One region of the Pseudomonas sp. Pso3 genome, then DNA from elsewhere that is predicted to be linked to it. Evidence: predicted binding sites of a transcription regulator. Region 1 holds the regulator's gene; the other holds the start of a gene.
The links. The regulator FliA, encoded in region 1, starts transcription of late flagellar genes. The targets are predictions, from matches to a motif close to CTAAAGTTTNNNNNNNNNNNGCCGNTAA.
Positions count from the first base shown of each region.

Region 2: a site for FliA is predicted at 3,427-3,454, ahead of motA (flagellar motor stator protein MotA). Genes of this name have one in related genera too.

Region 1 is NZ_AP043687.1:1,650,726-1,658,134, forward strand. It holds gene flhA (flagellar biosynthesis protein FlhA) at 1-1,767, shown strand, start outside; gene flhF (flagellar biosynthesis protein FlhF) at 1,778-3,106, shown strand; gene fleN (flagellar synthesis regulator FleN) at 3,199-4,029, shown strand; gene fliA (RNA polymerase sigma factor FliA) at 4,026-4,766, shown strand; gene ACZ5R1_RS07785 (chemotaxis response regulator CheY) at 4,854-5,228, shown strand; gene ACZ5R1_RS07790 (protein phosphatase CheZ) at 5,248-6,036, shown strand; gene ACZ5R1_RS07795 (chemotaxis protein CheA) at 6,063-7,409, shown strand, end outside.
Region 2 is NZ_AP043687.1:531,711-539,119, reverse strand. It holds gene rsgA (small ribosomal subunit biogenesis GTPase RsgA) at 1-545, shown strand, start outside; gene ACZ5R1_RS02550 (nitroreductase family protein) at 594-1,193, opposite strand; gene ACZ5R1_RS02545 (flagellar motor protein MotB) at 1,357-2,517, opposite strand; gene motA (flagellar motor stator protein MotA) at 2,517-3,368, opposite strand; gene ACZ5R1_RS02535 (HDOD domain-containing protein) at 3,486-5,003, shown strand; gene ACZ5R1_RS02530 (rhodanese-like domain-containing protein) at 5,063-5,872, shown strand; gene asd (archaetidylserine decarboxylase) at 5,889-6,797, shown strand; gene ACZ5R1_RS02520 (molecular chaperone) at 6,865-7,409, shown strand, end outside.

The DNA.
Region 1 (7,409 bases):
GGCAACTACGTGGTCGGTGCGGTGGTGTTCGCCATCCTCATGATCATCAACTTCGTGGTGGTGACCAAGGGTGCCGGCCGCATCTCCGAGGTGTCGGCGCGTTTCACCCTGGACGCCATGCCCGGCAAGCAGATGGCCATCGACGCCGACCTGAACGCCGGCATCATCGACCAGGCCGAAGCCAAGAAGCGCCGGACCGAAGTGGGCCAGGAAGCCGACTTCTACGGTTCCATGGACGGTGCCAGCAAGTTCGTCCGCGGTGACGCCGTCGCCGGTCTGCTGATCCTCTTCATCAACCTCATCGGCGGCATGGCCATTGGTATGGCCCAGCACGGTCTGCCGTTCGGCGAAGCGGCGCGCATCTACGCCCTGCTGACCATCGGTGACGGCCTGGTCGCCCAGGTTCCCTCGCTGCTGCTGTCAGTCGCCGCGGCCATCATGGTCACCCGGGTGTCCTCCGCCGAAGACATGGGTCAGCAGGTCAATCGTCAGATGTTCGCCTCGCCCAAGGCGCTGGCGGTCTCGGCTTTCATCATCATCGCCATGGGCCTGGTGCCGGGCATGCCGCACCTGCCGTTCCTCGGCCTGGGTGGCGCCGCCGCAGCCGGTGCCTGGCTGATCTACAAGCGTCAGCGCCAGGCCAAGCAGACCGCCGAGGTCGAAGCCAAGAAGCAGCAGGACCTGGCTCCCGTGCAGCGTCCGGCCGAGGCCAAGGAGCTGGGCTGGGACGACGTCACCCCGGTGGACATGGTCGGTCTGGAAGTCGGGTACCGGCTGATCCCCATGGTCGATCGCAACCAGGGTGGCCAGTTGCTGGCGCGGATCAAGGGCGTGCGCAAGAAGTTGTCCCAGGACCTCGGTTTCCTCATGCCGTCGGTACACATCCGCGACAACCTGGACCTGCTGCCCAACGCCTATCGTCTGACTCTTATGGGCGTCAGCGTGGCCGAAGCCGAGATCTATCCCGACCGCGAACTGGCCATCAACCCCGGTCAGGTCTATGGCTCCCTCAACGGCGTCGCCGCCAAGGATCCGGCATTCGGTCTGGAGGCGGTCTGGATCGACGTCACCCAGCGCGACCAGGCCCAGTCCCTCGGCTACACCGTGGTCGATGCCAGCACCGTGGTCGCCACCCACCTCAACCAGGTGCTCTTCAAGCACGCCCACGAGCTGATCGGCCACGAGGAGGTCCAGCAACTGCTGCAGGTACTGGCCAAGAGTTCGCCCAAGCTGGCCGAGGAGCTGGTGCCCGGCATCGTTTCCCTGTCGACCCTGCTCAAGATCCTCCAGCAACTGCTGCAGGAGCAGGTCCCGGTCCGCGACATCCGTACCATCGCCGAAGCCATCGCCAACGTCGGTCCGCGGAGTCAAGATCCCGCCGCCATCGCCGGTGCCGTACGGGTCGCCTTGTCCCGCGCAATCGTCCAGAACATCGTTGGAATGGAGCCTGAGCTGCCTGTTATCACCCTTGAGCCAAGGTTGGAACAGATGTTGCTAAGTAGTATGCAGAAGGCCGGTCAAGGCGCCGAGGACGGCATGTTCCTCGAGCCTGGCATGGCTGAAAAACTGCAGCGTTCCCTCATCGAGGCAGCGCAGCGTCAGGAAATGATGGGTAAGCCAGTGGTGCTGCTGGTAGCCGGTGCGATCCGCGGGATGATGTCCCGCTTCGCGCGGATGGCGGCGCCGAACATGAGTGTACTGGCCTACCAGGAAATTCCGGACAACAAGCAGGTCACCATCGTCGCTACCGTTGGCCAGAATGGCTGAGGTCTAGATCATGCAAGTCAAACGTTTCTTCGCCGCCGATATGCGTCAAGCCATGAAGCTGGTACGCGACGAGCTGGGCCCGGATGCCGCCATCCTCAGCAACCGCCGGGTCGCCGGTGGTGTCGAGCTGACCGCGGCGCTGGACTACCAGGCTCCGGCACCGGCCGCGCCCAACGCGGAGCTGCAGGCGGAGTTGCGCAAGACCCATGCGAAGATCGCCCAGGCCCATGCCGACCTCAGCATCCGCGCGCCGGGCGTGCCCTCGGCCGCACCCAAGGACAAGCAGCTGCTCGGCGCCATCAGCGCCGCCGACAGCCGCCGCGAGCCGGTGATCGCCCCGCCGCGTGCGCCCCAGCCGGCCGCTGCCGCCCCTGCCGCCAGCGCCGCGCCGGAAGACCGTCGCGCCCTGGAAGCCATGCGCAGCGAACTCAGCGGTCTGCGTGAACTGCTGGAAGTCCAGCTCGGCTCCATGGCCTGGACCCAGGTGCAGTCCACCCGTCCGCAGCAGGCCGGCCTCTGGCGTCGTCTGCAGCGCATGGGTCTGCCGGCCGATCTGGCCCGCCACCTGCTCGACAGCGTCGCCAAGATCCAGGACCCGCGCCATGCCTGGCGCATGCTGCTGGCCAACTTCGCCCAGCTGGCCAAGACCACCGACGCCAAGATTCTGGAGGAGGGCGGTGTCGTCGCCTTCGTCGGTCCGGCCGGCATGGGCAAGACCACCACCCTGGCCAAGCTCGCCGCCAGCTACGTGCTCAAGTACGGTCCCCAGAGTCTGGCGCTGGTCAGCATGGACAGCTTCCGCATCGGTGCCCAGGAGCAGATCAAGACCCTCGGCCGTATCCTCGACGTGCCGGTGACCCTGGTCGACCCGGGCCAGTCCCTGGCCCAGGCGCTGGCACCCCTGGCACGCAAGCGCCTGGTGCTGATCGACACCGCGGGCATGCCCGCCAATGATCCGGCGCTCAAGGTGCAGCTCGAAGCCCTGGCCAACCGCCAGCTGAAAATTCGCAACTATCTGGTATTGGGTGTCACCAGCCAGAGCCAGGTGCTCAAGGCGGCCTACCACAGCTATCGGCGCTGCGGCCTGAGCGGCTGCGTGCTGACCAAGCTGGACGAAGCCGCCAGTCTCGGCGAAGCCCTGGGTCTGGCCATCAGCCAGCGCCTGCCGGTGGCCTACATCGCCGACGGCCCGCGCATCCCGGACGACCTGCATCCGGCCCGCAGCCACCAGCTGGTGAGCCGCGCGGTGAGCCTGCAGGCCCCCGAGGAACCGAGCGAAGAAACCATGGCGGGCATGCTTGCCGGCCTGTATCAGAGCAATGCCCGCCGCGCCGGTTAGCGCAGACGAACGGTAGTGGTGCATCGCATGCCTGGGCACGCCAAATGCACTTGGTCTAAAGTGTGACGGATTTCAATCAAAGGTATCAGGCAATGGGTAGCATGCATCCCGTCCAAGTCATAGCGGTCACGGGCGGTAAAGGCGGTGTCGGCAAGACCAACGTGTCGGTCAACCTGGCCTTGGCCCTGGCCGATATCGGGCGGCGCGTCATGCTGCTCGACGCCGACCTGGGCCTTGCCAACATCGACGTTCTGCTCGGCCTGTCGCCCAAGCGCACCCTGGCCGACGTCATCTCCGGCGAGTGCGAGCTGCGCGACGTGCTGCTGCACGGCCCGGGCGGCATCCGCATCGTCCCGGCGGCCTCGGGCACCCAGGCGATGGTCAATCTGACGCCGGCCCAGCACGCCGGTCTGATCCAGGCCTTCAGCGACATCAGCGAAAACCTCGACGTGCTCATCGTCGATACCGCGGCCGGCATCGGCGACCAGGTGGTCAGCTTCGTTCGCGCCGCCCAGGAAGTCCTGGTGGTGGTGTGCGACGAGCCCACCTCCATCACCGATGCCTACGCCCTGATCAAGCTGCTCAATCGCGACCATGGCGTCACCCGTTTCCGGGTCCTGGCGAACATGGCGCTGACGCCCCAGGAAGGTCGCAATCTCTTTGCTAAGCTGACCAAGGTGACCGACAGATTCCTGGATGTCGCCCTCCAGTATGTGGGCGCCATTCCGTTCGACGAGGCGGTGCGCAAAGCCGTGCAGAAACAGCGCCCCGTGTTCGAAGCCTTTCCGCGTGCCAAGGCCTCGCTGGCCTTTCGTGCGGTAGCTCAGAAAGTCGATGGCTGGCCGTTGCCCGCCAATCCGCGCGGCCATCTCGAGTTCTTTGTCGAGCGCCTTGTGCAACCAGCCATCGGTACCCACGCATGACAGCATCCAGCGGGCTTCGCATGTACAGCAAAACCTCGGAACGTACCCAGCAGGAGCAACTCATCAACCGCTATGCGCCGTTGGTGAAACGCATCGCCTACCATCTCCTGGCGCGACTGCCGGCCAGCGTGCAGGTCGAGGACCTGATGCAGGCCGGCATGATCGGCCTGCTGGAGGCCTCGCGCAAATATGACGCCGGCAAGGGCGCCAGCTTCGAGACCTACGCCGGCATCCGCATCCGCGGCGCCATGCTCGACGAGGTCCGCAAGGGCGACTGGGCGCCACGCTCGGTGCATCGCAACACGCGCATGGTCACCGACGCCATTCGCGCGGTGGAAGCGCGCACCGGTCGCGACGCTAAAGATTCCGAAGTCGCGGCCGAACTTAAATTGAGTCTGGATGAGTACTACGGCATCCTTGGCGACACCATGGGGAGTCGCCTGTTCAGTTTCGACGACCTCATGGAGGGTGGTGAGCATGGGCTCGAGGAGAGCGGTTCGCATGAACTCGAACCCGGTCGCGGTCTGGAGGACGAGCGCTTCCGCAAGGCCCTGGCCGACGCCATCGCCAATCTTCCGGAGCGTGAACGTCTGGTGCTCTCGCTGTATTACGACGAGGAACTCAACCTCAAGGAAATCGGCGAGGTGCTGGGCGTGAGCGAGTCACGCGTCTGCCAACTTCACAGTCAATGCGCGGCACGCCTGCGGGCGCGGCTGGCGGAATGGCGTTCGCGTTAACCGGCTGGTACTCAGGCTACTACGATTGCTTAGACGCGCCTTGCGGCGTGTGTGCGGATTAGGACGGAGGTCGACTTGGACAAGAACATGAAAATCCTCATCGTGGACGATTTTTCCACGATGAGACGCATCATCAAGAATTTGCTGCGCGATCTGGGATTCACCAATACCGCCGAAGCGGACGACGGCAACACCGCGCTGCCGATGTTGCAGAGCGGCAACTTCGATTTTCTCGTCACCGACTGGAACATGCCCGGCATGACCGGCATCGACCTGCTGCGCCAGGTGCGCGCCGATGCGCGCCTGAAGACCCTGCCAGTGCTGATGGTGACCGCCGAAGCCAAGCGCGAGCAGATCATCGAAGCCGCTCAGGCCGGCGTGAACGGCTATGTGGTCAAGCCTTTCACCGCCCAGGTGCTGAAAGAAAAGATCGACAAGATCTTCGAGCGGGTGAACGGCTGAAGAAAGCCGCGGGGACGTTATGGATCAGCTTGGCTCCAACAGCTTCAGCGACTTCGAGTCGAATCTCAAACAGCACGCCCAAGAGCTGGTGAAATGCCTGGAAAGCGGCGATTTCACCCAGGCCGTGCACGTCATCAATGAACTCAACCAGTTGCGCGATCGGGGTCTCTACCAGGAAGTCGGCAAGCTGACCCGCGAGTTGCACAACGCCATCGTCAACTTCGAGATCGATCCGCGCGGCATGGCCGGCGAAGAGGTCTCCCAGATCAGCGATGCCACCGATCGTCTCTCCTACGTGGTGAAGATGACCGAGAACGCCGCCAACCGGACCATGGATCTGGTGGAGGAGAGCGCCCCGCTGGTAGGCAACTTCGGCGACGAAGCCCGCGCCGTGCATGCCGACTGGAAGAAGTTCATGCGCCGGGAAATGGGCGCGGACGAATTCCGCGAGCTGGCCAAGCGCGTCGACGCCTTCCTCAGTCACAGCGAGAGCAGCGCCGAGCAACTGTCGGCCAAGCTCAACGACATCCTTCTGGCGCAGGACTACCAGGACCTTACCGGTCAGGTGATCAAGCGCGTGGTCAATCTCGTCGGGCAGATCGAGAAAGACCTCGTCAAGCTGGTGATGATGGCCAGCCAGGTCGATCGCTATACCGGCTTCAGTCACGATCACACCGCGCTGATCGAACAGAATCGAAAAGAAAAGACGATGAAGGGTGAAGGTCCGCAGATTCATGCCGATAAGCGTGAAGACGTCGTGGCCGCTCAGGTCGACGTCGACGATCTTCTATCCAGTCTGGGCTTTTGACCCAGACCCTCTTGGGGAGTGCAGGAATGAGCTTCGACGCCGATGAAGAGATCCTCCAGGATTTCCTGGTAGAGGCCGGCGAGATTCTCGAACAGTTGTCCGAACAATTGGTCGAGCTGGAAAGCCGCCCGGATGACATGGATCTGCTGAACGCCATTTTCCGTGGCTTCCATACCGTAAAGGGCGGTGCCGGTTTCCTGCAGCTCCATACCCTGGTCGAGTGCTGCCATATCGCGGAAAACGTTTTCGACATCCTGCGCAAGGGCGAACGCCGCGTGGATGCCGAGCTGATGGATGTGGTGCTGCAAGCACTGGATTCCGTCAACGAGATGTTCGGTCAGGTCCGTGAACGCGAAGAGCCGACCCCGGCTTCGCCCGAATTGCTGGCGGCCCTGGCCCGCCTGGCCGAGCCCGCCGGCAGTGCGCCGGCGCCGGCTCCGGTTGCGCCCGTGGCTGCCGCTCCGGCAGTGGTCGCGGAACCGACTCCGGTCGCCGCTGCGGCGGCCGAGCCGGAATTGAGCGATGCCGATTTCCAGAATCTGCTCGATGCCCTGGGCAGCGAGCCGAGCGCGGCAGCGGAAACGCCGGCAGCCGCCGGTGGCGACGACATCACCGATGACGAATTCGAAGCCCTGCTCGACCAGCTGCATGGCAAGGGCAAGTTCCAGGAGGCGCCGGCCGCTGCGCCGGTTGCCGCTGCGGCCCCTGCCGCTGCCGCGCCCGGTGGCGAAGACATCACCGACGATGAATTCGAGGCCCTGCTCGACGAATTGCACGGCAAGGGCAAGTTCGTCGCCAGCGAAGCCGCGGCACCCGTCGCTGCAGCCCCGGCCGCAGCGGCTCCGGCAACCGCGGCGAGCGGTGACGAGATCACCGACGACGAATTCGAATCCCTGCTCGACGAGTTGCATGGCAAGGGCAAGTTCAGTGGTCCCGCGGCAGCCGCGGAAGCGGTAGCCGCTCCGGTGGCCGCTGCGCCGGCACCGGTGGCCGCACCTCAGCCGGCGGCTCCCGCACCGGCGCCGAAGCCGGCGCCGGTGGCCGAGGCCGCGGTGCCCAAGCCGGCAGCCGCCGCGCCTGCCGAGCGTCCCACCAGCGAGGCGGAGACCACCGTGCGGGTCGACACCGCGCGGCTGGACGAGATCATGAACATGGTCGGCGAACTGGTGCTGGTGCGTAACCGTCTGGTACGCCTGGGCCTGAACAGCGGCGACGAAGCCATGGCCAAGGCCGTGTCCAACCTCGACGTGGTCACCGCCGATCTGCAGACCTCGGTCATGAAGACCCGGATGCAGCCGATCAAGAAGGTCTTTGGTCGCTTCCCGCGCCTGGTCCGCGATCTGGCGCGCAGCCTGAAGAAAGAGATCAATCTG
Region 2 (7,409 bases), 1.1 Mb from region 1:
AGGCCGACCTGATCGACGAGCACAACGGCCCGGCGCTGGACGACCTGCTGGGCATCTACCGCGAACTGGACTATCCGCTGCTGGAGGTCTCGGCCCACAATGGCCTGAGCATGGACCAGCTCAAGAGTGCCCTGGACGAGCACGTCAGTGTCTTCGTCGGTCAGTCCGGGGTGGGCAAGTCGTCGCTGGTGAATGCCCTGCTGCCGGGCGTCGATACCCGCGTCGGCCCGCTGTCCGAGCTGACCAACAAGGGCACCCACACCACTACCACCGCCCGGCTCTTCCACTTTCCCGACGGCGGCGACCTGATCGACTCGCCCGGCATCCGCGAATTCGGCCTCAGTCACGTCAGCCGTGATGATGTCGAAGCTGGCTTCAAGGAATTCGGCGACTACCTGGGCCACTGCCGTTTCCGCGACTGCAAGCATGAGCGGGAGCCCGGTTGCGCCCTGCTCGCTGCCCTGGAGCGCGGTGACATCCATCCGCAGCGGATGGCCAGTTACCGGCATATCCTGGCCAGCCTCGAAGGCGAGTCGCGCTACTAAGCAAAACGCCGGGCAAGCCCGGCGTTTTGCTCTATCAGTCGAGGACCATCAGCCAAAGACGCGGAAGCGCTCGGCGTCGTCCATGAAGCCCTTCTCGGGGAAGTCGCCTTCGTTGGAGCCGAAGGGCATCTGGGCGCGCAGGTGCCAGGTCTCCGGCAGCTTCCACTCGGCGGCGGCCAGGGCGTCGGGCAGCGGATTGTAGTGCTGCAGGCTGGCGCCGATACCGGCATTGGCCAGGGCCGTCCACACCGAGAACTGGGCGATACCGCTGGCCTGCTCCGACCAGATCGGGAAGTTGTCGGCGTAGGCCGGATACTTGTCCTGCAGGCCGGCAACCACATGCCGATCCTCGTAGAACAGCACAGTGCCGGCACCGGCGGCGAAGCTGTTGATCTTGCCTTCGGTGGCGGCGAAGGCGTCGGCCGGCACGATCTGCCGCAGCGCCTGCATGACGAAGCCCCAGAACTTGTCGCTCTCGGCGCCGAACAGGATCACCGCGCGCGAACTCTGCGAATTGAAGGCGGAGGGCGACAGCTTGACGGCCTCCTGGATCAGCGCGGTGACCTGGTCCTGGGCCAGCGGCAGATTCTTGCCCAGCGCGTACTGGCTGCGGCGGCGCTTGATGGTGTCGATAAAGGCGTTGCTCATCGGAAGGCTCCTGCAAGGGAATCGGAGATCGGGAGACCGCGCACGAGGGCGCAAGGTGCCCGATCCGTCATGAAACCCCTGCAGCTTAACCAGCCGTCTTCACGTCAACGGACGAAAAAACCGAACGCTAGCAGCGAATTTTCCTATCTATCAGCGCGACCGTTCAGGGCTTGCTCTGGATGACACCCGCATCGAAGGCATTGATCTGCTGCTTGAAGGCCGCGTTGTTGATGGGTTGCGCCAGGTTACCGGTGGCGCTGACGCCACCGCTGGAGACCCCGCTCCGGCTCGCCGCCGGGGCGGCGCCGGCCGCGGGCTTGGGTGCCTGGTTGCCGCCGGCGCGTCCCTCGATGGCCTGCTGGGCCTTCTTGGTCAGCACGATGATGTCGATGCGGCGGTTGACCGGATTGAGCGGATGCTCGCGATCGAAGGGGGCCGAGGAGGCATAGCCGACGATCCGCGCCACCTGCTCTTCCGGATAGCCACCGGCGATCAGCGCCCGGCGTGCGGCGTTGGCGCGACCGGCGGACAGCTCCCAGTTGCTGAAGTCACCCTTGCCGTTGTAGCGCGCCGCATCGGTATGGCCGCTGATGCTGATCTTGTTCGGCACTTGGCGAATGGTGTCGGCCATGGCCAGCAGGATGTCCTCGAAATAGGACTTCAGCCGCGGACTGCCGGAGTCGAACATCGGCCGGTTCTCGGCATCGACGATCTGGATGCGCAGGCCGTCCTGGGTGATTTCCAGCAGGATCTGGTCCTTGAACTTCTGCAGTTCCGGATTCTGCTCGATCTTGTTCTGCAGCTCCTGCAGCAACAGCTCCAGGCGCTCCTTGTCGACCTGCTCGGCGATCTTTTCCGCCTGGCTGGCATCCATCTTCTGGGCCTGCTGGTTCTGATCCTTCTGCGCCGCCGCATTCGGCTGGCGATCCGGCGAACTGTCCGGCGACTGGGTCGGATCGGGCTGCACCCGGTTGGAATCGTTGGGGTCGGCGCGCTCCTCCATGTCCGGGTTGACCTTGTTCTGGGTCGAATCCGGCTGGGCCTGGATCTCGGGATTCAGGGTGCGGTCGGGCGCCGGCGTCGGCGTGCCGCCCAGGTCGATGACATAGGGGCTGGCGCTTTCGGTGAAGCCGATCGGATCCTGGAAGTAGCCGGCGATGGCCTTCTTCTGTTCCGGGGTGGCCGAGGACATCAGCCAGAGCACCAGGAAGAACGCCATCATGGCGGTGGCGAAGTCGGCGAAGGCGATCTTCCAGGCGCCGCCGTGGTGGCCGGCGGCGCTCTTCTTGACGCGCTTGACGATGATCGGCTGGTTGTTGTCCATCAGCTGCCCCGCATCGCCTGCTCGAGTTCACTGAAGGATGGCCGGTGCGCCGGGAACAGCACCTTGCGACCGAATTCCACGGCGACGGTGGGCGGCATGCCGCTGGCAGCGGCGACCAGGCAGGCCTTGATGGCCTCCAGCACATTGAGTTCTTCCTTGGCGTCGTGCTCCAGGCAGGTCGCCAGCGGTCCGAAGAAGCCGTAGGCCGCGAGAATACCGAGGAAGGTCCCCACCAGGGCCGCACCCACATGGCCACCGATGGCCGCCTGGTCGCCCTCGCCGAGCATGCCCATGGTGATCACGATGCCCAGTACCGCGGCGACGATGCCGAAGCCGGGCAGGCCGTCAGCGACCCGCGATACCGCGTGGGACGGATGCTCCAGCTCTTCCTTGATGCCGGCCAGTTCCATGTCGAACAGGCCTTCCAGCTCGTGGGGGGCCATGTTGCCGGAGGACATCAATCGCAGGTAGTCGGCGACGTAGGCGGTCATCCGCTCATCCTTGAGGATGTTCGGGTACTTGCTGAAGATCGGACTGGCCTTGGGGTCCTCGACGTCCGCCTCGATGGACATCATGCCCTCGCGCCGGCTCTTGTTGAGGATCTCGTAGAGCAGCTTCAGCACGTCCAGGTAGAAGGCGTGGGTGAAGCGATTGCCAAACATCTTCAGCGACTTCTTGAACACCTGCATGAAGGTGCTGCCCGGGTTGGCCTGCAGGAAGGCCCCCAGGGCGGCACCGCCGATGATCAGGACCTCGAGTGGCTGGATGATCGCAGCGATCTTGCCATGCGCGAGGATGTAGCCGCCGAGGACAGCCGCGAATATCACGATGATGCCGATGATTTTTGCCATGGTTGGGAATACTGTGTGCTAAGGAAAATTGAGCCGGGGAATCACCCTCACGCCCCCTTTATCGGACCCGGCGCCCCGGACTGAAGGCCTTTCATCAAATTTCAAGGCGACCGTCGTATGTCCAGCCGCCCGAACACCGTCGAAGACTGGGTCAAACACCTGGAAGGCGTGCGCCTGCCGGTGGCCACCGCCACCGCGGAGCGTCTGCGCCGCGCCCTGGCCGATGGCCGTCTGGCGTTGCATGAGATCGCCGAACGGCTCTGCGAGTCACCCCCCCTGGCGCTGGCCCTGCTGCGCGAGGCCAATCGCGGCCATGCCAGCCTCGGCGATCCGGCCGCCAGTCTGGAAGCCGTGCTCGGCCGCGTCGGACTCGGCCCGGCGGAATACCTGATCGCCCGCCAGCCGACCCTGGCCGAGGAACGCCTGCCGCGTCCGCTGCGGCAGCTGTGCCTGGTCAGCCAGCACGCCATGACCCTAGGGCTGGGCCTGTTCGGCGTGCCCCTGGCGCGACTGTGGCCGGACATCCGCCTGGCCGCCCTGCTCTTTCTGGCGCCGCTCTGGCCGCTGGCGACCCGCTATCCGGAACTCTTCGAGGAATGGGAGCGGCGGGTGCTGGGCGAAGGCGAACCGGCGATAAAGGTCGAGCGCGAGCTGCTCGGCGTGCCGGCGATCCGCCTGTGCCAGGCGCTGGCCCGTCACTGGCAGCTGCCCGAGTGGATCGTCGAAGGCTATCGGCTGCTGGACCAGGATCGCCGGCAACTGGTCAGGGCGTTGCACATCGCCCATGGCGACGATCCTCTCGAACAGCAGCAGCGCCTCGACGACGACCCCACGCTACGGCGCTGGCTGACCCATCCCGGCAACACCATCCTCCTGGCCAACGGCCTGGCGCTGGCCAGCCACCATGCCTGGGACGGTCCCCACACCCTGCGCTGGCAGCGCTTCAGCGCCCTCTACCTGCAACTGCCACTGGCACGGGTGCAGAGTCGCAGCCACGAACTGGCGGTGCAGGACGCCCAGCGCCATGCCCGACCCGGCCTCTGGCACCCGGCCGAAGGCCTGGTCTGGCCGCCGGGCGAACGGCGCCTCAAGCCGGTGCCCCGGGTGCAGGTCGCCAGCGAGAGTCAGGCGCAGCGCTGGCGCGGACTCTGCGAGCAGTTGCTGCACACGCCCAGCGCCTTCGCCACCCTGCCCCAGCTGTTCGATTGCGCCCGCCAGGCGCTGGTGGCCTGCGGCCTGCCGCGGCTGCTGCTGCTGGCTCCGGATCGCAACGGCCAGAAGGGCAATGTCCAGCTGCACCATGGCCTGGACGACGCCCCCGGCCTGCAACTGGACATCGCCAGCCATCCGCTGCTGGCCAAGCTGTTCGGCAGCCCCGGCCAGTTGCGCATCGATGACGGCAACCGAGCGCGTTTCGCGCCGCACCTGCCCGCCGATCTGCGCCGGCTGTTCAGCAACGAACGGCTCTGGCTGCGCAGTCTAGGCTTTGGCGAACGGGTGGTGCTGCTGGCGATCCTGGACAGCGAACTGCAGCCGGCGGATCCCCGTCGGACCGCGGCGCTGGACAAGACCTTCACCTGCATCGAGCGCGCCATCGGCACCTTTGCCAATCGTCCGCGGGTACGACCGACCTGACGCTGGCCGGTCAACCTCGGTACACTTCACCTTTGCTACGGACCGACGGGAAATCCGCGATGCCCTTTTCCGCCCTGCCCCTGGTGATCGAACCGGCCGATCTCGCGGCGCGCCTGGATGCGCCCGAACTCATCCTGGTGGATCTCTGCAGCGCCGCCCACTATGCCGAGGGCCATCTGCCCGGCGCGCGCCATGTCGCGCCCGCCCGCACCCAGCTGGGCAGCAAGCCGGCGCCCGGCCTGCTGCCGGCCCAGGCGGACCTGGAGCAGCTGTTCGGCGAACTGGGCCAGCGCGACGAAGCCGTCTACGTGGTCTATGACGACGAAGGCGGCGGTTGGGCCGGACGCTTCATCTGGCTGCTCGATGTCATCGGGCACGGCCACTATCACTACCTCAACGGCGGCCGCCAGGGCTGGATCGCCGCCGGCCTGCCGCTGAGCACCTCGGTGCCCGCGCCGGCCGGGGCACCGGTCGCCCTGACCCTGCACGAGGAACCCACCGCCAGCCGCGCCTATCTGCAGAGCCGGCTGGGCGCCGAGGACCTGGCCATCTGGGATGCCCGCGGCGCCGACGAATACCGCGGCGAAAAGGTGCTGACCGCCCGTGGTGGCCACATTCCCGGGGCGATCAACTTCGAGTGGACCGCCGGCATGGATCGCGAGCGCCAACTGCGCATCCGCGAGGACCTGGGCGCCGAACTCGAACGCCTTGGCATCACCCGCGACAAGGAAATCATCACCCACTGCCAGACCCATCACCGATCCGGCTTCACCTACCTCGCGGCCAAGGCCCTGGGCTATCCGCGGGTCAAAGCCTATGCCGGCTCCTGGGGCGAATGGGGCAACCACCCCGACACCCCCATCGAATGACTGCCAAGGACCTCCCATGAAACTGCAAGACCGACTGTTCATCCTCGCCCAGCACCTGCTGCCGCACCATCTGCTGTCGCGGGTGATCGGCGGCTTCGCCGAGTGCCGGGCGCCCTGGTTCAAGAATCTGCTGACCCGCTGGTTCGTCCGTCACTATGACGTCGACATGCGCCAGGCCCAGGTGGAAGACCCCACCGCCTACGAGAACTTCAACGCCTTCTTCACCCGCGCCCTGAAGCCCGGCGCGCGCCCACTGCCGGCCGAAGCCGGCGTGGTGGTGAGCCCGAGCGACGGCGCCATCAGCCAGCTCGGTCGCATCGAGCACGGCCGCATCTTCCAGGCCAAGGGCCACAGCTACAGCCTGCTGGAGCTGCTCGGCGGCGACGGCCTGCGCGCCGCGCCCTTCATGGGCGGCCATTTCGCCACCATCTACCTGTCGCCCAAGGACTACCACCGGGTGCACATGCCGCTCACCGGCACCTTGAAGGAGATGGTCTATGTGCCCGGCCGCATCTTTTCGGTCAACCAGCTCACCGCCGAGAACGTGCCCGAACTGTTCGCCCGCAACGAGCGGGTGGTCTGCATCTTCGATACCGCCGTGGGCCCCATGGCGGTCATCCTGGTCGGCGCCATGATCGTCGCCAGCATCGAGACGGTCTGGGCCGGCCTGGTCACGCCGCCCAAGCGCGAACTCAAGAGCTTTGCCTACGACGAGGCCGCCCGCGCGCCCATCACCCTGCGTACCGGCGACGAGCTGGGGCGCTTCAAGCTGGGCTCCACCGCCATCGTGCTGTTCGGCACGGACGCGGTGAACTGGTCCGCTGAACTCGGCGCGTTGTCCACCGTCAACATGGGGCAACTGCTGGGGGTTCCGACCACGTCGGCCCCCTTGACCACCGTTTCCGAGCCAGGGCCTCTCGCCTAGATGCGCGGTTCATTGCCCATCGAACCAGGAGTGTGCGCGGCGAATGGATAGCAAAAGGCCACAGCTCATGTTGCGGGTACCGACGCCCGATCAGCGCAGCCTGACGTTTTGTGACGCCACCCCGGCCGGCCTCAAGCGCTGGCTGGAGCAATTGCCACGGGCCAAGCTGGGCGAATTCGCCCGGCTGCTCTATCAGGGCCTGCTGGAACTCAACCGGCTGATCCTGACGCCGGAAGCGCGCCTGCGCCTGCTCGAAGCCCTGCGCTCGGACGTGCAGCGGGTCTGCCAGCAGCTCGAACGTCATGTGCTCAACCAGGCCATCGTGCTCGACGAGCGCTCGCGCAAGGTGGCCAATCTCTGCCAGGCCCTGCAGAACCTGCTGGCCGCCGGCTACAAGCTGATCGTGGTCGAGGAAAGCGAGCGCGGCGAACGCAGCACCCTGCTGGCCACCGCCATCCAGCGCGCCCTGCGCGCGCTGCTCGGGCCGCTGATCCGCGCCGCCCAGCTCTATACCCCGGTGCACGACAACCTCTGGCTGGAGCTGCACCAGCTCTATCGGCTGGCAGTGACCACCGGCCTGCACAACCAGAAGATTCGCGACGAACTGCTGCC